DNA from 4 places in the Streptomyces fungicidicus genome. Region 1 is predicted to be linked to each of the others. Evidence: riboswitches for the same ligand, from Rfam matches in the RefSeq annotation. Region 1 holds a riboswitch; each other region holds the start of a gene.
What was found. A riboswitch is a leader RNA that binds a small molecule or an ion and turns the genes downstream of it on or off. The one in region 1 is predicted to bind cobalamin.
Positions count from the first base shown of each region.

Region 1 (5,140 bases):
AGCAGCACGCCCAGCGAGGCCGCCGACGTGCGCAGCAGCAACTCCCCGGCGCGCAGCGGCCCGCCCTCGGCCGGTGACACGAACCCGTCCGGTCCGCCCACCTGAACCAGCAGCGTCAGCGCCCCGGTGACGCAGAAGCCCAGCGGCACCCGGTAGGCCCGCCACAGCCGCAGGGCCGGCACGCCCGCCGGGCCGAGCAGCACCGCGAGCGCCGTCACCAGGACCAATGCCGCGCCCGGCCAGGGCGGCAGCGAGATCGCGAGCACGGTGAGGCCCAGCCCCAGAACGGCCTTGTCCACGGGATGACGGCGGCGCCAGCGACTGCTGTGCGCCGCCGCGTCGATCGGCAGCACGGGCCGTCAGATCCGTGGCCGCGGGGAGCCGGCCCCGTCACCGCGGTCCGCCTCGGCCCGCAGCCGCTCCAAGGCCCGCGTCTCGCCCTGCCGCCGTCCGCGCCGCAGCCCGAAGTAGTAGGCGATCACGCCCGCGCCGAGCGCCGCCTGCAGGGCGAACAGCGCCGACTCGATCTCACCGGACGGTGGTTCGTACAGGGGCGAGAACCAGGGCTCGTAGTCCGGGTCGATCTCGGTGATCGCCGTCTCCGCCTCGGCGTCCGCGCCCGCGAACGGCTCCTCCTTGTGGTCGCCGAGCCCGAACACCAGCGGGATCACCGCGAGCGCGGCCACCAGCGCCAGCAGCAGCGTGTTGATCTTCGCGTTGCGGCTCATCGCGTCACCGCCTCCGCCGGGTCGGCCGTCTTCCGCCCGGCCACCGAGGTCACCAGCACCCCGAGCCGCGTCAGCTCACCCCTGCTCGACTGCACCAGCATGCGCATCACCAGCACGGTCAGCAGCCCCTCGCTCACCGCCAGCGGGATCTGCGTCACGGCGAAGATGGAGCCGAACTTGCCCAGCGCGCCCAGGAATCCGCCGGCCGGGTCGGGGAACGCGAGCGCGAGCTGCACGCTCGTCACGCAGTACGTCGACAGGTCGGCGGCGAACGCGCCGGAGAACACCGCGACCATCAGCGGCACTCCGTACCGGCGCAGCAGCCGGTAGACGCCGTAGCCGGCCCACGGCCCGACGACCGCCATCGAGAAGACGTTGGCGCCCAGCGTGGTCAGCCCGCCGTGGGCGAGCAGCAGCGCCTGGAACAGCAGTGTGATGGTGCCCAGCACCGCCATCACCGGCGGCCGGAACAGGATCGCGCCCAGCCCCGTGCCGGTGGGGTGGGAGCAACTCCCCGTCACCGACGGGAGTTTCAGCGCGGACAGGACGAAGGTGAACGCTCCCGAAGCGCCGAGCAGCAGCGTGCTCTCGGGATGTTCCCTGACTTCACGGATGAGCGACCGGGCTCCGTGGACGACGAACGGCGCCGACGCGACGCCCCAGGCGACCGCGTGCACCGGTGGCAGAAAACCCTCGGCTATGTGCATGGCTCAGCAGACCCTCTCCAGCACCTCGTGGATGGTTGACGCGCCTTGGCCGGTCTCCTGGCTGACGGGTACCACCGCCCGTGCTCCGCCTTCCCGGGTCCTAGAACCCAGTGGCTGCCCGTGAGGGCTGGAGCCGGACTTCCCGATCACAGTGGCGAGGGCCGCACCGGTATCGCACCGATTTCCCGTCACCAAGGCGTGGCGACAGTAGTGCCCGTTCCGGTCCGGTGACAAGCGGCCACGGGGGGCGCGCGGACGGCGCTCGCGGGCTCGGGTCCCGGCGCACACCTGCGCACTTGACACGAGGGGCGCCGACGGCAGGGGCGGGGAGTGAGGGGCCGGTGTCCTGGGCAGTGTCTTGCTGCAATTAATATGCAACAACTGTTTTCAGGCAACAGGTCATTCTCAGGCAACAGGGGTGTGAGGTCCGATGACGACCCGACGAATACGGGGTGCCGCCGCCGCGGTCGCGATGGCCGGCGCGGTGGCCGCCTGCTCGGCGCCGGGCAGCGGCGGCGCGGACGGCGCGGCGTCCGCCGACTCCGTGGTGATCGGCGTCCCGACCGAACCGGACACCCTCAGCCCGCTCCTCGGCTACGGCAAGGACGGCAACTCCAAGATCTTCGACGGACTCCTCGCCCGCGACGCCGGCATGGAACTGAAGCCCGCCCTGGCCAAGGCGCTCCCCGAGATCACCGACGGCGGCCGCACCTACACGTACACCCTGCGCGACGGCGTGAGGTTCAGCGACGGCGAGCCGCTGACCGCCGACGACGTGGTCTTCACGTACCGCACGGTGCTGGACGACAAGACCAACAACACCGCCAAGAGCGAACTGGCCGCCGTCGAGGAGGTGCGGGCGGACGGCGACGACAAGGTCGTCTTCACCCTCGCCCACCCCTACGCGGCCTTCGCCGCCCGCACCGTGCTGCCCGTCGTCCCCGAGCACGTCGCCGGCGGACAGGACCCCAACACCGGCTCCTTCAACACCAGACCGGTCGGCACCGGACCGTACGTCCTCACCGGCTGGAGCAAGGGCGAGAAGCTCACCTTCAAGGCCAATCCGGACTACTGGGGCGGCGAGCCCAAGGTGAAAAAGCTCACCATGGCGATCATCGCCGACGACGACGTCCGCGCCACCCGGCTGCGCTCCGGCGACCTCGACGGCGCGACCCTCCCGCCGAACCTCGCCGCCACCTTCAAGGGCGACGACGACAAGAAGACGTACCGGGCGACCTCGTACGACTTCCGCGCCGTCACCCTGCCCACCGGCAACCCGGTCGCCGGCGACACCGCGATCCGCCGCGCCCTCGACCTCGCCGTGGACCGCCGGGCCATGGTCGACAAGATCCTCGACGGCGCGGGCCGCCCCGCCTACGGCCCCCTGCCGGTCGACGACCCCTGGTTCGCCAAGGACGTCGAGCGGCCCCGTGACCTCACCGAAGCCGGCCGCATCCTGGACGAGGCCGGCTGGAAGTCCGGCAAGGACGGCATCCGCGCCAAGGACGGACGCCCCGCCCGGTTCACCCTCTACTACCCCTCCGGCGACAAGGTCCGCCAGGACCACGCCCTCGCCTACGCCTCCGACGCCAAGAAGGCCGGCATCGACGTCCGGGTGGAGAGCGCCACCTGGGAGGTCATCGAGCCCCGGATGAACCACGACGCCGTGCTCGCCGGCTTCGGCAGCACCGGCGACCCCGACTTCGGCCTCTACACCCTGCTGCACTCCTCCCTCGCCGGGGACGGCTTCAACAACATGGCCCGCTACGACAACCCGGCCGTCGACGAGGCCCTCGACACCGGCCGCCGTAGCCAGGACACCCAGGCACGCGAGGCCGCCTACGACGACATCCAGCGCGAACTCGTCAAGAACCCCGGCTACACCTTCCTCACCCACATCGACCACATGTACGTCCTCGCCGACCGCTGGAAGGACCTCACCACCCAGACCGAACCGCACGAGCACGGCTTCGCCAGCGGCCCCTGGTGGAACGTCGAGGACTGGCGGCCCCGCACGTGACCGCCCTTCCCTATGGCGAGATGGCCAGGCTCACGGCACGGCGGGCCCTGTTCGCCGTGCCCGTGCTGCTCGTCGTCACCTTCGGCGTCTTCGCCGTCGCCGCCGCCTCCCCCTTCGACCCCGTCAAGGCGTACGCGGGTACCGCGGCGCTCGGCGCCGACCAGGAGACCCTGGACCGGCTGCGGGAGAACCTCGGCGTGGACCGCCCGTTCACCGCCCGCTGGTGGGACTGGCTGACCTCCGCGCTCGGCGGCGACCTCGGCCAGTCCGCCGTCATGCGGCAGCCCGTCGCCGAGGTGATCGGCGAACGACTGTTCTGGTCGGCCCTGCTGTGCGCCGCCGCGTTCGCCGCGGCCGTACTGCTCGGCACCGTGCTCGGCGTCCTCGCGGCCCGCCGCCCCGGCTCCCTCCTCGACCGCGCGGTCACCTCCCTCGCGTACACCCTGGAGGCGGCGCCGGTCTTCTGGACCGCCCTGCTCGCCGTCTGGCTGTTCGCCCTCCAGCTGGACGTCCTCCCGGCCGGCGGACTCACCGACACCGGCAGCGACCAGGTCACCTTCGGCCAGGTCACGAGCCACCTGATCCTGCCCGCGGGCGTCCTCGCCGTCTCCCAGCTGCCCTGGTTCACCCTCTACGTCCGCCAGGGCGTCGGCGACGCACTCGCGGAGGACCCGGTGCGCGGGGCCAGGGCCCGCGGCCTGAGCGAACGCACCGTGCTGCTCGGCCATGCCCTGCGCTCCGGACTGCTGCCCGTGCTCACCCTGATCGGCTCCCGCGTCCCCGAACTCATCACCGGGGCCCTGCTGGTGGAGACCGTTTTCAGCTGGCCGGGCATCGCGGCCGCCACCGTCGAGGCGGCCACCTCCGTCGACTTCCCGCTGCTGGCCGCGCTGGCCACCCTCGCCACTGCCGCCGTCCTCGCCGGAAACCTCCTCGCCGACCTGCTCTACGGACTGGCCGACCCGAGGGTGAAGCTGAATGAGATGTGACCCCATGGCTGACCCCACCGCGGTGACGAAGACGGTGTGGCGCACGCACGGCACCGCCCGCCGCTCCACCCACACCCTCCGGCTGCGCGTCTCGGCCGCCCTGGTCGCCGTGACCGTCCTCGCGGTGCTCCTCGTGCCGCCGCTGGTCCGGCTCGACCAGCAGGCCGTGGACCTGGCCGCCAAACTCCTGCCGCCGAGCTGGCCGCACCCCTTCGGCACCGACGACGTGGGCCGGGACCTGCTGCTGCGCTGCGTCTACGGGCTCCGGGTGTCGCTGCTGGTGGGCGTCGTGGCCGCCTTCACCGCCACGGTGATCGGCACCGCCGTCGGCGCCACCGCCGGCGCGCTCGGCGGCTGGGTGGACCGCGCGGTGATGCGCCTCGTCGACACCTTCTCCTCCGTCCCGCACCTGCTGCTGGGCATCTTCGTCGTCGCCATGTTCCGGCCGGGCGTCTGGCCGGTGGTGATCTCCGTCGGCGTCACCCACTGGCTCTCCACCGCCCGCATCGTGCGCGCCGAGGTCCTCTCGCTGCGCTCCCGCCCGTACATCGACGCGGCCGTCTCCGGCGGCGCCTCCCGGTGGCGGGTGGCGGTGCGCCACCTGCTGCCCGGCGTGCTGCCCCAGGCCGGCCTCGCCGCCGTCCTGATGGTCCCGCACGCCATGTGGCACGAGTCGGCGCTGTCCTTCCTCGGCCT
Region 1 covers NZ_CP023407.1:5,548,226-5,553,365, forward strand. Annotated here, with positions in the region: gene cbiQ (cobalt ECF transporter T component CbiQ) at 1-353, opposite strand, end outside; gene CNQ36_RS25335 (energy-coupling factor ABC transporter substrate-binding protein) at 360-728, opposite strand; gene CNQ36_RS25340 (energy-coupling factor ABC transporter permease) at 725-1,435, opposite strand; cobalamin riboswitch at 1,466-1,646, opposite strand; gene CNQ36_RS25345 (ABC transporter substrate-binding protein) at 1,866-3,455, shown strand; gene CNQ36_RS25350 (ABC transporter permease) at 3,476-4,444, shown strand; gene CNQ36_RS25355 (ABC transporter permease) at 4,449-5,140, shown strand, end outside.

Region 2 (5,140 bases), 3.8 Mb from region 1:
ACGGTCCCGCGGGTGCCGGGCACGACCACGAGGTCGGCGTCGACGAGTTCCTCGGGCCGGTCCACGAACCGCACCACCACACCGGGTTCGGCGGCCAGCGCGTCCACGTCGGTGAAGTTGGACATCAGCGGCACCGCGCAGACGGCGACCCGCAGCACGTCCTCGCCGAGCGGGGCGGCCACCGCCGACTCGCGGACGGCGCCGCGCAGCGACACCCGGAGCCCGTCCTCCTCGTCGATGCCGAGCCCGTGCCGGAAGGGCAGCACGCCGTAGGTCCGGCGCCCGGTGAGGCCGTGCAGCATCTCCAGTCCGGGCTCCAGCAGCGACACGTCGCCCCGGAACTTGTTCACCAGGAACCCGGCGACCAGCTCCTGGTCCGTGCGGGAGAGCAGGGCGACGGTACCGAAGAAGGAGGCGAAGACGCCGCCCCGGTCGATGTCGCCGACGACGAGGACGGGAAGCCCGGCGCTCCGGGCGATCCCCATGTTCACGATGTCGGTGCGCCGCAGGTTGATCTCGGCCGGGCTGCCGGCCCCCTCGCAGATCACCGCGTCATACGTGCCCCGCAACTGCTCCAGACAGTCCAGCACCGTGCCCAGCAGCCGCTGCTGGCGTCCGCCGTGGTAGCCGCGGGCGGTCATCTCGCCGACCGGCCTGCCCATCAGCACCACCTGGCTGGACTGCTCGCCGCCCGGCTTCAGCAGCACCGGGTTCATCAGCGCGGTGGGCTCCACCCGGCAGGCCTGGGCCTGCATGGCCTGCGCCCGCCCGATCTCGGCGCCCTCCCGCGTCACGAACGAGTTCAGCGACATGTTCTGCGCCTTGAACGGCGCGACCTTGACGCCCTGCCGCGCCAGCCACCGGCAGATCCCGGCGGTCACCACGCTCTTGCCGGCGTCCGAGGTGGTCCCGGCGACCAGCAGCCCCCCACCGTTCACGATGCACGTCCCTTCGTCACCCTCCGCGCGGCGGCACCGGCCGCGAGCGCGAGCCAGCCGACCCGCCGCGAGAGCCGTACCGCCCGGTCGATGTCGGCCACGGACACGGCACGTCCGCCGCCGTTGAGGACGGGCCGGTGTTCGACCCGCCCGCCGTAGGAGAGGGTCCCGCCGAGCCGCACGCCGAGCGCGCCGGCGAACGACGCCTCCACGGGCCCGGCGTTGGGGCTGGGGTGCTTCGCGGCGTCGGCGCGCCACGCCCGTACGGCGCCGCGCGGGTCGGGGCCCGCGAGCGCGGCGAGCACGGCGGTCAGCCGCGCCCCCGGCCAGCCGGCCACGTCGTCGAGGCGGGCGGAGGCCCAGCCGTAGCGGAGGTGGCGCGGGGACTTGTGGCCGACCATCGCGTCGAGCGTGTTGACGGCCCGGAACCCGAGCAGTCCCGGCACCCCGGCGACGGCGCCCCACACCAGCGCGCCCACCACGGCGTCGGAGGTGTTCTCGGCGACGGACTCGACCACCGCGCGGGCGATCCCGTCGGCGTCCAGCGCCTGGGGGTCGCGGCCGCACAGGTGCGGCAGCCACGCCCGGGCCGCCTCGACGTCCCCGGCGTCCAGCGCCCGCCCGATGGCGCGGGCCTCCCGGGCCAGCGAGGTCCCGCCGACGACGGCCCAGGTGGCGACGCCGGTCAGGGCGGCGGAGGCGGCGGGGGAGGAGCGTACGGAGCGGGCGGCGAGGCTTCCCAGGACGACGGTCCCGCCGACGCACACGGCGGTGTGCACGGCGCCCCGGCCCCGGTCGTCCCGCCACAGCACCCGTTCCACGGCGGCCGCGGCCCGTCCGAAAGCGGCGACCGGATGACCGCGGCGGGGATCGCCGAGGAGCAGGTCGCCGAGGAGGCCGGCGGCGGCGCCGTACGCGAACACGCGATCGGCACCCATGGGTTCAGCCGGTGACGGATCCGGAGGGAACGGCCCCGGAGCGGGGCGGTGTCTCGCTGGTCGACCTCAACAGGCAGCCGCGCATGGCGATATGTCCTCACTCAGGGTGTCCACGCCCTGGTTCGACGAGACCGGCGGCGAGAGTTCCTGGCTCCCGGGGTGCATCTGCACCCCGGTGACAGTGGCGGGACCGCGCCGGAATCGCACCGGCTTCCTCTCCTGCCGCCGTATTGGCTGAGGCAGTCCACCACGGCTCCGGAAGGGCCGTCAACTTGCCGTTGACCTGCGAGGCTGAAGTGTGCCGAGGCCCACAGAGGGGCTTCGGTGGGGGAACCGCGGGGCGCGCGCACGCCGAAGGGCGGTGCGGGAGCCGGGGCTCCCGCACCGCCCGTGGGACGGAGACCTTCCGCGGTCGCGGTGACCGGGGAGGGATCAGGCCATGATCAGGTAGATGCCGTACGCCACCGCCGCCGCGCACGCGGCGAAGCAGGCGTAGGCGCCGGTGACCGCCAGGGCCGCGGACTGGCCCTGCGCGGCGGCCCGCTCGCGGCGGGACAGGCCGCTGATGCCGAGGGTGAACAGGGCCACCAGGGCCACGGTGACCACGAGGCTGACGCCGAAGACGGAACCGAGGGCCGCCCAGTCGATCTTCATGGTGCTCTTCTTCCTTCGTGCCGGGGTCTACCGGGTCGCGGTCAGACGGTGGTCTTGGCCGGCGGTGCCGTGTCGGCGGGAGCCGGGATCGTGGCGAACTCCTCGGTCACGGCGCCCGCCGGGGGCGGGCTCACGGCGGCCATCGCCTGCGTCACCACGCCGGACGGCTCCTCGCCCGGCACGTCGTGGTCGTTGACGTTGGTGTGGTCGACGACCTCGCGCCGGGAGATCTTCCAGATCGCCGCGCTGGAGGAGACGAGGAAGACGGCCACGACGGCGGTGCCCCAGCTGCCGAAGCCGCAGACCCATTCGGCGAGCGCCGCGACCAGGGCCGCCGCCGGCAGCGTCAGGCCCCAGGCGACGAACATCCGGGTGGCCGTCGACCAGCGGACGACACCGCCCTTGCGGCCCAGGCCCGCACCCATCACGGAACCGGAAACGGAATGCGTGGTGGAGAGGGAGAAGCCGAGGTGCGAGGAGGCCAGGATGACCGTCGCGGCACTGGTCTGGGCGGCGAAGCCCTGCTGCGGCTGGAGGTCGGTGAGGCCCTTGCCCATGGTGCGGATGATGCGCCAGCCGCCGAGGTAGGTGCCGAGCGCGATGGCGATGCCCGCGGAGAGGATGACCCACATCGGCGGGTCGGAGTCGGGGGCGAGGGTGCCGCCGGCGACCAGGGCGAGGGTGATGATGCCCATCGTCTTCTGGGCGTCGTTGGTGCCGTGGGCCAGGGAGACCAGGCCGGCGGAGGCGATCTGTCCGGCGCGGTAGCCCTTCTCGGCGGCCTTGCCGTTGGCCTTCTTGCCCATGCGGTAGGTCAGCCGGGTCGCGAGCATCGCGGCGAGGCCGGCCACCAGCGGGGCGGCGATGGCGGGGATCAGGACCTTGGTGACGAGCACGTCGCCGTGCACCGCGCCGAAGCCGGCGGAGGCGACGGTGGCGCCGATCAGGCCGCCCATCAGTGCGTGCGAGGAGCTGGACGGCAGGCCGACCAGCCAGGTCAGGAGGTTCCAGAGGATCGCGCCGACCAAGGCGGCGAAGATGACCTCGGGACGGATGCCGGCCTCGTCTACGAGGCCTTTGGAGATCGTGTTGGCGACCTCCACCGAGAGGAAGGCGCCCACAAGGTTCAGCACGGCGGACATGGCCACCGCGACCTTGGGCTTGAGCGCACCGGTCGAAATGGTCGTTGCCATCGCGTTCGCGGTGTCGTGGAAACCGTTCGTGAAATCGAACGCGAGAGCGGTTACCACCACAATCGCGAGGATCAGCGAGAAGCTTTCCATTTACCCAGGCAATCGTTCGAGGTCATTGGCTGGTCGAACGTAGGTAACCAGGGTGAACGGAAGATGAACTGGAATGGGCATCGTGGTGACCGTAAGAGGGGGTGGGCGCTCCGCCGGATGGCGGGGCCGGGGCCGTGTCCCCGTGGGCGGCCCGGCGCCCGGGGGCCCGGCCGCCTCCGGTGGATCTTTCCCGGCCGGCCGAGGGCCCGCAGAAGAGACGTCCGTCACCCGGAAGCGTGCCGCGCCTGGCAGGATCGCGGCATGACCGAGCGAAGGCGGGCGGGCGGGGAGGAGGTGCGCGCCTGGGCGGAACTCGTCGGGGCCGCGCGCCGGACGGTCACCGACGGACTCGTGGTCGGCACCTCCGGCAACGTCTCGGTGCGGGTCGGCGAGACCGTCCTGGTCACGCCGTCGGGTGTGCCGTACGACCGGCTGACGCCGGACGACGTGACCGGTGTCGACCTCACCGGCCGGCAGGTCCTCGGCACGCTCGTCCCCACCAGCGAGCTGCCCATGCACCTGGCCGTCTACCGCACGACCGGGGCGCGCGCCGTCGTGCACACCCACGCCGTGCACGCGACGGCCGTCTCCACGCTCGTCGACGAACTGCCGCTGATCCACTACATGGCCGCGGCGCTCGGCGGACCCGTCCGGGTCGCCCGCTACGCCACGTACGGCACCGACGAGCTGGCCGAGAACATGCTCCGCGCGCTCGACGGCCGCACCGGCTGTCTCCTGCAGAACCACGGCACCGTCACCCACGGCACCACGCTCGACCTGGCCTACGACCGCACGGCCCAGCTGGAGTGGATGTGCCGCCTCTGGCTGACCGCGTCCTCGCTGCCGGCCCTGTCCCCGAGTCTGCTGACCCCGGAGCAGCTGGCGGAGGTGGGCGAACGCCTGCGGGACTACGGCCAGCGGGGCTGAGCTCCCGGACCGCCCGCCCGCCACCCCGCACGTTCGCCCGCTGGCCGGGTACCCGTTCCGACATGACACTGGAGAGCGTGCGCACTGTCAGAGCGACGGCCGCTGCCGTCACCGCCGTGCTGGGGGCCGGGGCCGCCGCGGTCGCCGCCGGCCGGTTCGCCAGCGACGCCGCCCTCAGGACGCCCCCGGGCGGCCCCCTCCCCACCGAGCCCAGACTCACCGTCCACGCCACCGCCGCCGGCCGGATCAGCCTCACCCGGGACTTCGCCGCGCTGCGCCCGGGCACCTACGGCCTCGCCGGTGACGCGTTCCACGCCGTGGTCGGACCCGTGCTGGCCGGCGCCCCGGAGTCCGCCGACACCGTGGCACGCCGTCTCGAACGCGTCACCTACGGCACCGT
Region 2 covers NZ_CP023407.1:1,763,890-1,769,029, reverse strand. Annotated here, with positions in the region: gene CNQ36_RS08015 (cobyric acid synthase) at 1-938, opposite strand, end outside; gene CNQ36_RS08010 (cobalamin biosynthesis protein) at 935-1,876, opposite strand; cobalamin riboswitch at 1,999-2,140, opposite strand; gene CNQ36_RS08005 (hypothetical protein) at 2,309-2,530, opposite strand; gene CNQ36_RS08000 (inorganic phosphate transporter) at 2,572-3,813, opposite strand; gene CNQ36_RS07995 (class II aldolase/adducin family protein) at 4,075-4,740, shown strand; gene CNQ36_RS07990 (alpha/beta hydrolase) at 4,818-5,140, shown strand, end outside.
Region 2: linked by a shared signal. The riboswitch ahead of CNQ36_RS08010 (cobalamin biosynthesis protein) and the one ahead of CNQ36_RS25340 (energy-coupling factor ABC transporter permease) in region 1 are both predicted to bind cobalamin.

Region 3 (5,140 bases), 370 kb from region 1:
GCGTGTGCCCAAGTACTACCGGCTGAAGAAGCACCTGCTCGACATGACCGAGACGGCGCCGCCCGGCACCCCGGTCCCGCCCGAACGCACCCTGGCCGCCGAGTTCGACACCTCGCGCACCACCGTGCGCCAGGCGCTCCAGGAGCTGGTGGTCGAGGGGCGTCTGGAGCGCATCCAGGGCAAGGGCACCTTCGTCGCCAAGCCCAAGGTGTCCCAGGCGCTCCAGCTCACCTCGTACACCGAGGACATGCGCGCCCAGGGGCTGGAGCCGACCTCCCAGCTGCTGGACCTCGGGTACATCACCGCCGACGACCGGCTCGCCGGGCTGCTGGACATCACCCCCGGCGGACGGGTGCTGCGCATCGAGCGGCTCCGCATGGCCAACGGTGAGCCGATGGCCATCGAGACCACCCATCTGAGCGCGAAGCGCTTCCCCGCGCTGCGCCGCAGCCTGACGAAGTACACCTCCCTCTACACCGCCCTCGCCGAGGTGTACGACGTCCGTCTCGCGGAGGCCGAGGAGACCATCGAGACGTCCCTGGCGACCCCGCGCGAGGCCGGCCTGCTCGGCACCGACGTCGGTCTGCCGATGCTGATGCTGTCCCGGCACTCGCGGGACCGTGACGGACAGCCGGTGGAGTGGGTGCGGTCGGTGTACCGCGGTGACCGGTACAAGTTCGTCGCGCGTCTGAAGCGCCCCCAGGACTGAACCGGGCCCGGCACGGCCGGTCCGCGCCCGGACCCGGCCCGCAAAACCCGACGAAGCGGGCGGTTGACAGGAATTTCGTTGCTGTTGCCTCTCGGTTGGGCGGCGCCTGGGTACCGCTGTCCGGACGAGGGGTTACGACCGCGCCGCGCCCTGACCTAGATTTCCTGCGCATTACCGCCGGTGATCAGTGAGGGGACGGGAGCCGTCAGATGTCACAAGCCCCAGAAACCAGAGAAGGGCCGGTGGTGACGCCCGTGCGCGTCGTCATCGCCCTCTGTCTCGTCGCACCGTTCGTGGCCATGCTGTGGGTCGGGTCCTACGCCAAGACCGACCCGGTGTTCATCGGCATCCCGTTCTTCTACTGGTACCAGATGCTGTGGGTGCTGCTGTCCACCGCGCTGACCATGATCGCGTACAAGCTGTGGCAGCGTGACCAGCGCGCCCGCTCCGCCGCGAAGGGCGGTGCGTCGCAGTGAACGACGGCGTGAACGGCGTGGCACTCGCCGTCTTCATCTTCTTCTTCCTGCTGGTCACGGCGATGGGCTTCATGGCCTCGCGGTGGCGCAAGGCCGAGAACGAGCACAGCCTCGACGAGTGGGGTCTGGGCGGGCGGTCCTTCGGGACCTGGGTCACCTGGTTCCTGCTGGGCGGCGACCTGTACACCGCGTACACCTTCGTGGCCGTGCCGGCGGCGATCTACGCGGCGGGCGCGGCGGGCTTCTTCGCGGTGCCGTACACGATCCTGGTGTACCCGCTGATCTTCACCTTCCTGCCCCGGCTCTGGTCGGTGTCGCACAAGCACGGCTATGTGACGACGTCGGACTTCGTGCGCGGCCGGTTCGGCTCGAAGGGGCTGTCGCTGGCCGTCGCGGTCACCGGCATCCTGGCTACGATGCCGTACATCGCGCTCCAGCTGGTCGGCATCCAGGCGGTGCTGGACGTGATGGGCGTCGGCGGCGGCGAGGACACCAACTGGTTCATCAAGGACCTGCCGCTGCTGATCGCCTTCGGTGTGCTGGCGGCGTACACGTACTCGTCCGGTCTGCGGGCCCCCGCGCTGATCGCATTCGTCAAGGACACGCTGATCTACCTGGTGATCGCGGTGGCGATCATCTACATCCCGATCAAGCTGGGCGGCTTCGACGAGATCTTCGCCAGGGCGAGCGAGGCGTACAGCGAGACCAACCCGGCCACGGGCGCGCCGCGCGGCGCGACGGTGCCGGGCGAGGCTGGCCAGTGGACGTACGCCACGCTGGCGCTCGGCTCGGCGCTCGCGCTGTTCATGTACCCGCACTCGATCACCGCGACGCTGTCCTCGCGCAGCCGTGAGGTGATCCGCCGCAACACCACGATCCTGCCGCTGTACTCGCTGATGCTGGGCCTGCTGGCGCTGCTCGGCTTCATGGCGATCGCGGCCGGGGTCAAGGTCAGCAACGGTCAGCTGGCGATCCCCCAGCTGTTCGAGAACATGTTCCCCGACTGGTTCGCGGGCGTGGCCTTCGCGGCGATCGGCATCGGCGCGCTGGTGCCGGCGGCGATCATGTCGATCGCGGCGGCGAACCTGTTCACCCGCAACATCTACAAGGACTTCCTCAAGCCGGACGCGACACCGAAGCAGGAGACCCAGGTCTCCAAGATCGTGTCCCTGCTGGTGAAGGTGGGCGCGCTGGTCTTCGTCCTGACCATGGACAAGACGGTCGCGATCAACTTCCAGCTGCTGGGCGGCATCTGGATCCTGCAGACGTTCCCGGCGCTGGTGGGCGGCCTGTTCACCCGCTGGTTCCACCGCTGGGCGCTGATCGGCGGCTGGGCGGTCGGCATGGTCTACGGCACGGTCGCCGCGTACGGGGTGGCCTCGCCCACCCAGAAGCACTTCGGCGGGTCGTCGAAGGAGATCCCGGGCATCGGCGAGATCGGCTACATCGGTCTCACCGCCTTCGTGATCAACGTCCTGGTCACGGTCGTGCTGACCTTCGTGATGCGGGCCGTGAAGGCGCCCGACGGCGTCGACGAGACCAAGCCGCAGGACTACACGGCGGACGCGGGCGACCCCGGTGTCCAGGTGGAGCTCCCGCCGGCCACGGCGGGCAGCTCGCACTGACGCCGTACGCACCAAGCAGCGGGCCGCCGGAGAAATCCGGCGGCCCGCTGCCGTCCCCGTCCGGCACACTCCCCCTCATGGACATCGTCATCCGGCCGGTGGAACCCGGCGAGCACGGGGAACTCGGTGAGATCACCGCGGGGGCCTACCTGCGGGACGGCCTCCTCGACTTCGGGGAGAGCGACGCGTACCTCGGTGAGCTGAGGGACGTGGCGAAACGGGCGGCCGCCGCCGAGGTGCTGGTCGCCGTGGAGAACGGCGCGCTGCTGGGCGGCGTCACCTTCGTGCCGGCCGGCGGGCCGATGGCCGACATAGCGGGGCCGGGTGAGGCGGAGATCCGGATGCTCGCGGTGGCCCGCGCGGCCCGGGGCCGCGGTGCCGGGGAGGCCCTGGTGCGCGCCTGCCTCGGCCGGGCGCGGTCCGTCGAGGGCTGTGTCCGGGTCGTGCTGTCGACGCAGCGCACCATGCGCTCGGCCCACCGCCTCTACGAACGGCTGGGTTTCACCCGCAGCCCGGAGCGCGACTGGAACCCCCTGCCGGAGCTGGACGACATCACTCTGCTCACTTATGAGTTGACGCTCTGACACGTCCGCGACACAACATATGGGGTTGCTGGCGGCACCCGGCACAAGATGTATGCTCATGCTCGCTGTCGCCGCAGGGGAATCCGGTGTGAGTCCGGAACTGTCCCGCAACGGTGTACCCATGCCCGCGTGCATGGGCGTCAGTCCGAGGACCTGCCGACAGTGCGCCCGGCCGTCCGGTCCGGGTGTCTGACGTCCGGGCCTCGCGGAATGGGCCGGTGGACGCGAGGCCGTGTGCGCTCGTGTACTGCCCCCTGCGCTCTTCGAGGCCCCGTGCCGAGCGAGGGAGAGCCCCACGTGACCATCGCGCCAGCCGATCCGGCTTCAGCGGTCGACGTGACCCCGGAGAGCGACGGCCCCGGTGCCGCGCTGCTGCGGACCCTGACCGAGCTGACCGCCGACCTGCCCGACGCCGACCCCGGCCGGGTCGCCGCCGCGGCGCTGCGCGGGCGGTCGGCCCGTGCCGACGAGGCGGAGCTGCGGGAACTCGCCACCGAGGCCGCGGCCGGTCTCATCTCCGAGGACCCGGCCTACTCCCGGCTCGCCGCCCGGCTGCTGACCATCGGCATCCGCGCCGAGGCCGCCTCGCAGGGCGTCACCTCGTTCACCGGCTCCGTGGCGACCGGACACCGCGAGGGTCTGATCGCCGACCGGACCGCCGCGTTCGTCCGGCTGCACGCCGAGCGTCTCGACGCGCTGGTCGACACCCGGGCCGACGACCGCTTCGGCTACTTCGGCCTGCGGACCCTGCACAGCCGCTACCTGCTGCGCCACCCGGTCACCCGCAAGGTGGTGGAGACGCCCCAGCACTTCCTGCTGCGGGTCGCCGCCGGTCTCGCGGAGGACGACGGCGCGCGGTCGGTGGACGAGGTCGCCGCGCTGTACGGGCTGATGAGCCGCCTGGACTACCTGCCCTCCTCCCCCGCCCTGTTCAACTCCGGCACCCGGCACCCGCAGATGTCGTCCTGCTACCTCCTGGACTCCCCCCTGGACGAACTGGACTCGATCTACGACCGCTACCACCAGGTCGCCCGCCTCTCGAAGCACGCCGGCGGCATCGGCCTGTCCTACTCCCGGATCCGCGCCCGGGGTTCGCTGATCCGCGGCACCAACGGGCACTCCAACGGCATCGTCCCGTTCCTGAAGACGCTGGACGCCTCGGTCGCCGCCGTGAACCAGGGCGGCCGGCGCAAGGGCGCGGCGGCGGTCTACCTGGAGACCTGGCACGCCGACATCGAGGAGTTCCTGGAGCTGCGCGACAACACCGGCGAGGACGCCCGCCGTACGCACAACCTGAACCTCGCGCACTGGGTGCCGGACGAGTTCATGCGCCGGGTGGACGCCGACGCGCCGTGGTCGCTGTTCTCCCCGGCCGACGTGCCCGGCCTGGTCGACCTGTGGGGCGAGGAGTTCGACGCGGCGTACCGGGCCGCGGAGGCGCAGGGCCTGGCCCGCAGGACGCTTCCGGCCCGCGAGCTGTACGGCCGGATGATGCGCACCCTGGCGCAGACCGGCAACGGCTGGATGACCTTCAAGGACACCGCCAACCGCACCGCCAACCAGACCGCCGAGCCGGGCCACGTCGTCCACTCGTCCAACCTGTGCACGGAGATCCTCGAGGTCACCGACGACGGGGAGACCGCGGTCTGCAACCTGGGGTCGGTCAACCTCGGCGCGTTCGTCGACCAGGCCGCCGGCGACCTCGACTGGGAGCGGCTGGACGAGACCGTCCGCACGGCCGTCACC
Region 3 covers NZ_CP023407.1:5,182,789-5,187,928, reverse strand. Annotated here, with positions in the region: gene CNQ36_RS23830 (GntR family transcriptional regulator) at 1-709, shown strand, start outside; gene CNQ36_RS23825 (DUF3311 domain-containing protein) at 919-1,185, shown strand; gene mctP (monocarboxylate uptake permease MctP) at 1,182-2,810, shown strand; gene CNQ36_RS23815 (GNAT family N-acetyltransferase) at 2,888-3,394, shown strand; cobalamin riboswitch at 3,410-3,569, shown strand; gene CNQ36_RS23810 (ribonucleoside-diphosphate reductase subunit alpha) at 3,692-5,140, shown strand, end outside.
Region 3: linked by a shared signal. The riboswitch ahead of CNQ36_RS23810 (ribonucleoside-diphosphate reductase subunit alpha) and the one ahead of CNQ36_RS25340 (energy-coupling factor ABC transporter permease) in region 1 are both predicted to bind cobalamin.

Region 4 (5,140 bases), 5.2 Mb from region 1:
GCCCTCGAAGATGGTCGGCCGCACGTAGTAGCCGCCCTTCAAGTCACCGTCGTACTCGGCCCGTTCGCCGCCCGTGAGGACCTTGGCCCCCTCCTGCCGGCCGATGTCGATGTAGGAGAGGATCTTGGCCAGCTGCTCGCTCGACGCCTGCGCGCCGATCATCGTGTCGGTGTCGAGCGGATGCCCGGGCCTGATCAGCTCCGTGCGGGCGACGGCCGCGGCCAGGAAGTCGGGGTAGTTGCCGCGCTGGATCAGCCCGCGGGACGGGCAGGTGCACACCTCGCCCTGGTTCAGCGCGAACATCGTGAACCCCTCGAGGGCCTTGTCCCGCAGGTCGTCGTCCTTCTCCCACACGTCGTCGAAGAAGATGTTCGGCGACTTGCCGCCCAGCTCCAGCGTGACCGGCTTCAGGTTCTCGGCCGCGTACTGCATGATCAGCCGTCCGGTGGACGTCTCCCCGGTGAAGGCCACCTTCGCCACCCGCGGACTGGACGCGAGCGGCTTGCCGGCCTCCGGGCCGAAGCCGTTGACGATGTTCAGCACGCCCGGCGGCAGCAGGTCGGAGACGAGGCTCAGCCAGTAGTGGATGGAGACCGGCGTCTGCTCCGCGGGCTTGAGGACCACCGCGTTGCCCGCGGCGAGGGCGGGCGCCAGCTTCCATGTCGCCATCAGGATGGGGAAGTTCCACGGGATGATCTGGGCGACTACCCCCAGCGGCTCGTGGAAGTGGTAGGCGACGGTGTCGCCGTCGACCTCGCTGAGCGTGCCCTCCTGGGAGCGCACGGCGCCGGCGAAGTAGCGGAAGTGGTCGATGGCCAGCGGGATGTCGGCCGCCAGGGTCTCCCGTACGGGCTTGCCGTTCTCCCAGCTCTCCGCGACCGCCAGGGCCTCCAGATTGGCCTCCATGCGGTCGGCGATCTTCAGCAGGATGTCGGACCGCTCGGACGCCGACCTGCGCCCCCAGCCGGGCGCGGCCGCGTGGGCCGCGTCGAGCGCCGCCTCGACGTCCTCCGCCGTACCGCGTGCCACCTCGGTGAACGGCTGCCCGTTCACCGGACTCGGGTTCTCGAAGTACTGTCCCCTGACCGGAGGCGCGTACTCCCCGCCGATGAAGTGGTCGTAGCGGGGCAGGTAGGAGACGATCGCGCCCTCGCTTCCGGGCGCCGCGTAACGGGTCATGCGGACTGGCCTCCTTCGGCAGCGCCGCCCGCCGTTGGGCAGCTCTGCGCCGGAGCGTAGGGACGCGAACGTTGCAACCACGTTGCGGACCGGCCGGCGCCGCTACCCGTCCTCGCGGCCGGCCCACCCGCCCGGAGCCGCCAGTTCCGCCTCCAGCGCGGCCAGCCGGGCCCGGTGGGACGGCGTGGGCCGGGCCGCGGCCAGCGCCCGCCACACCTCCACGTCGTCCTCGCCCCACGGGGCGTGGACCCAGTCGGCCAGCAGGTCGGGATCCGCGCCCGCGACCAGCGCAGCGCGCAGCCCGTCGGCGAGGCGGCGCCTGAGCCGTACGACCGCCGGCGCCCGGGAGGCGGGCAGCAGCGGGCCGGGGTAGCCGGCCAGGGCGGTGGTGACCGCGCCCGCCGCCAGCCGGCGTTCGACGACGGCCGCGTCGGACTCCAGGGGCAGGGTGAGCCGGTAGGGACGCGACGCGAGCACCCCCGGCCCGAGCACCTGACGCAGCCGGGCCAGCTCGGCGCGCAGCGTCACCGGCGTCACCGACTCGTCCTCGTACAGCGCGCACGCGAGTTCGTCGCCGGTCAGGCCGTCGGGACGCTCGGCCAGCAGGACGAGGATCTCGCTGTGCCGGCGGCTGAGCCGTATCCCGCGGCCCCCCGTCGTCAGCACGGCACGGTCGCGGCCCAGCACCGCCAGTTCGGACCCGCGGGCGGCCGGGCGGCCCGGCGTGAGCAACGCCAGCTGGGACTCCGCCGCACGGGCCACGGCACGCACGAACCCGAGGCTGTGCGGATGCGCGAGGCCGTTGCCGCCGGTGATGTCCACCGCACCGAGCAGCCGCCCCGTGCGGGGGTCGTGCACGGGTGCCGCCGCGCACGTCCACGGCTGCACGCGCCGCACGAAGTGCTCGGCCGCGAACACTTGGACCGGACGGCCGACGGCGACCGCCGTGCCCGGAGCGTTCGTCCCGACCGCGCTCTCCGACCACCGTGCGCCCGGCACGAAGTTCATCCGCCCCGCCTGCCGCAGCGTCGACGCGTGCCCCTCGACCCACAGCAGCCTGCCGCGCGCGTCGCACACCGCCAGCAGATGGCGGCCGTCGGAGGCGAACGTGCCCAGCAACTCCCGGAACAGCGGCATCACATGGGCCAGCGGATGCTCGGCGCGGTAGGTCCCGAGGTCACCGTCCGTCAGTTCGACGTCGGCGGAGCCGTCCGGGTGGACCCCGGCGCGCGCCGAACGCCGCCACGAGTCGGCGACCACGCCGCGCACCGGGCGCGGCACCGTGCCGGCCTCGGTGAAGGTCTCGTGCGCCCGGTGCAGCGCGCGTACGCGCTCGGCAGGGTCGGCTCCTGGCTCCAGGGCCACCCAGGGATCGGTCACCATGGCCTCCCGCGGGGCGATGCGCTGGGGCCCATCGTCGCCCGGCGGGCGCGCGGCGACAACAGTGTGGACGTGCGCGGTGTCCGGCACGGCGCGAGTCGCGGCGCCGGGAGCCCTGCGGAAGAATGGGCGGCGGTCCATCGCCGTCCGCCGGTTCCGGAACGGCCGGGCGGGACACGGTCTCACGGCCCCACGTCACAAGGGAGACGCCCATGTCCTCGAAGAGGCGCCGGAAGAAGAAGGCCCGCCGCAACCACGCGGCCAACCACGGGAAGCGGCCGCAGAGCTGAACGGCCCTTCGCGGGCCCGCGGGCGACGCTTCGCCGCACGCCGGTGCGGCGGGGCGTCGCCCTGTCCCTGCCGTGTACTCGCGGACGGGGACACGTCGTGCACTACGTTCCCGGAACCATGAACGACAGCGTGTACCTGGGCATTGCCGGCAAGGACACCGCACTGGACCGGGGATGGCCGCTGGTGCGCTTCATCCGCGGGGCGCGGCGTCCCGCCTGCCCGGCAGGGCGACTACGTCGTCCGGGGCCTGGGAGTCGATCACTCCTGGTTCGCCGAGGAAAAGTCCGTGGTGCTGACGCCCGGCACGCCCCGCGGCCGGTCCCCACGAGTGATCTTGATAGATTGCGGGGGCCAGTCGTGCCACATCCGAGGCCAGGGAATCCGGTGGGAATCCGGAACTGACGCGCAGCGGTGAGGGGGACGGGCGGGGCACTCGACGCCACTGGGGCGGCGCGGGTCGGCCGAAGGGCCGGCGCACGGCATCCCGGGAAGGCGCTCCGTCCGGACGAACCCGAGTCCGAAGACCTGCTGGCGCCTACCCGCCGTGGGCGGGGAGGTTCTCCGTAGGCCAGGCTCCGCGTTCGAGCCCCGAGTGCAAGGCGTCTCCATGCCCCGTACCCGTACCGCTTCCCGCCGCCGCGTCGCGGCCGCCCTCCTCGCCGCTGCCCTGCCGCTCACCGCGTGCGGCGGCCCCGGTGCCGACGCCGACTCCAACTCGCGCAAGCGGGAAGCTGGTTACCCGCTGACCCTCGACAACTGCGGGCACGAGGTCACCCTGAAGTCGGCGCCCCGGCACGTCGTCTCCCTCAACCAGGGAACCACCGAGATCCTGCTCTCCCTCGGCCTCGCCGACCGCATGGCCGGCACCGCCACCTGGACCGACCCCGTGATGAAGGGCCTGGAGAAGGCCAACGCGTCGGTGCCCCGGCTGGCGGACAACAACCCGTCCTTCGAGAAGGTGCTGGACGCCGGACCCGACTTCGTCACCGCCTCCTTCGTCTCCACCCTCGGCACGGGCGGCGTCGCGAGCCGTGAGCAGTTCGAGAAACTGGGCGTCCCCACGTACGTCTCCCCGTCCGACTGCGCCGCCGGCAAGGACAACGACAGCGGAGGCGACGGCTCGCGCGCCACGGCGCTGACCCTCGAGACCGTCTACGGCGAGATACGCGACCTGGCCCGCACCTTCGGTGTCGAGGAACGCGGCGACGAACTGGTCGCACAGCTGGAACGCCGGGTACGCAAGGCCACCGACGGCCTGGACGCCTCCGGCACCTCCCTCATGTACTGGTTCGCCAACTCCCAGTCGCCCTACCTCGCCGGCTGCTGCGGCGCCCCCGGCGCCATCACCCGCGCCGTCGGCGCGGAGAACGCCTTCGCCGACACCCACGACGAGTGGCCGCAGATCAACTGGGAGACCGTCGCCGACCGCGACCCCGACGTCATCGTCCTCGGCGACCTGACCCGCAAGTCCCAGACCGCCGAGTCCGCCGATGCCAAGATCCGGTTCCTGGAGACCAACCCGGCCACCCGCAACCTCACCGCCGTGCGCGAGAAGCGGTACGTCCGGCTCAGCGGGCAGGCGATGAACCCGTCCCTGCGCACCGTCGAAGGGATCGAACAGGTCGCCGCCGCGCTGCGCGACTTCGGGCTCGCCAAGTGAGCGGCAGGGTCCTGCTGCTCACCGGCGGAGGGCTCGTGGCACTGGCCGTCTCCCTGGCCGTCGCCGTGACCATCGGGCCCGCCGACATCTCCACCGCCGACGTGTGGGCGTCCGTGGCCGGCCACCTCGGCGGCGGCGGGAGCACGCTGCCGCCGCTCAGGGACGGCATCGTGTGGAACCTGCGGATGCCGCGCACCCTGCTGGCCGCCGTGTGCGGAGCGGGGCTCGCGCTGTGCGGCGCGGTCATGCAGTCGCTGCTGCGCAACCCGCTCGCCGACCCCTTCGTCCTCGGTGTGTCCTCCGGAGCCTCAACGGGCGCGGTCGCCGTCGTGGTGCTCGGGGTGGGCGGTGGCACCGTGTCGCTGTCGGCGGGCGCCTTCGCCGGGGCCCTGCTCTCCTTCGCCCTGGTGATGCTGCTCGGTCACAGCCTCGGCGGCGGCATGGACCGGGTGGTGCTGTCCGGTGTCGCCGCCATGCAGCTGTTCTCCGCGCTGACCTCGTTCATCGTGCTGACGTCCGCCGACGCCGAGACCACCAGGGGCGTGCTGTTCTGGCTGCTCGGCTCCCTCACCGGCGCCGACTGGGGCCAGGTGCTGCTGTGCGCGGCGGCCCTCGGCGCCGTCCTGGCCG
Region 4 covers NZ_CP023407.1:339,751-344,890, reverse strand. Annotated here, with positions in the region: gene exaC (acetaldehyde dehydrogenase ExaC) at 1-1,179, opposite strand, end outside; gene CNQ36_RS01400 (GAF domain-containing protein) at 1,282-2,559, opposite strand; gene CNQ36_RS35935 (hypothetical protein) at 2,685-2,849, shown strand; cobalamin riboswitch at 3,186-3,397, shown strand; gene CNQ36_RS01390 (ABC transporter substrate-binding protein) at 3,458-4,510, shown strand; gene CNQ36_RS01385 (FecCD family ABC transporter permease) at 4,507-5,140, shown strand, end outside.
Region 4: linked by a shared signal. The riboswitch ahead of CNQ36_RS01390 (ABC transporter substrate-binding protein) and the one ahead of CNQ36_RS25340 (energy-coupling factor ABC transporter permease) in region 1 are both predicted to bind cobalamin.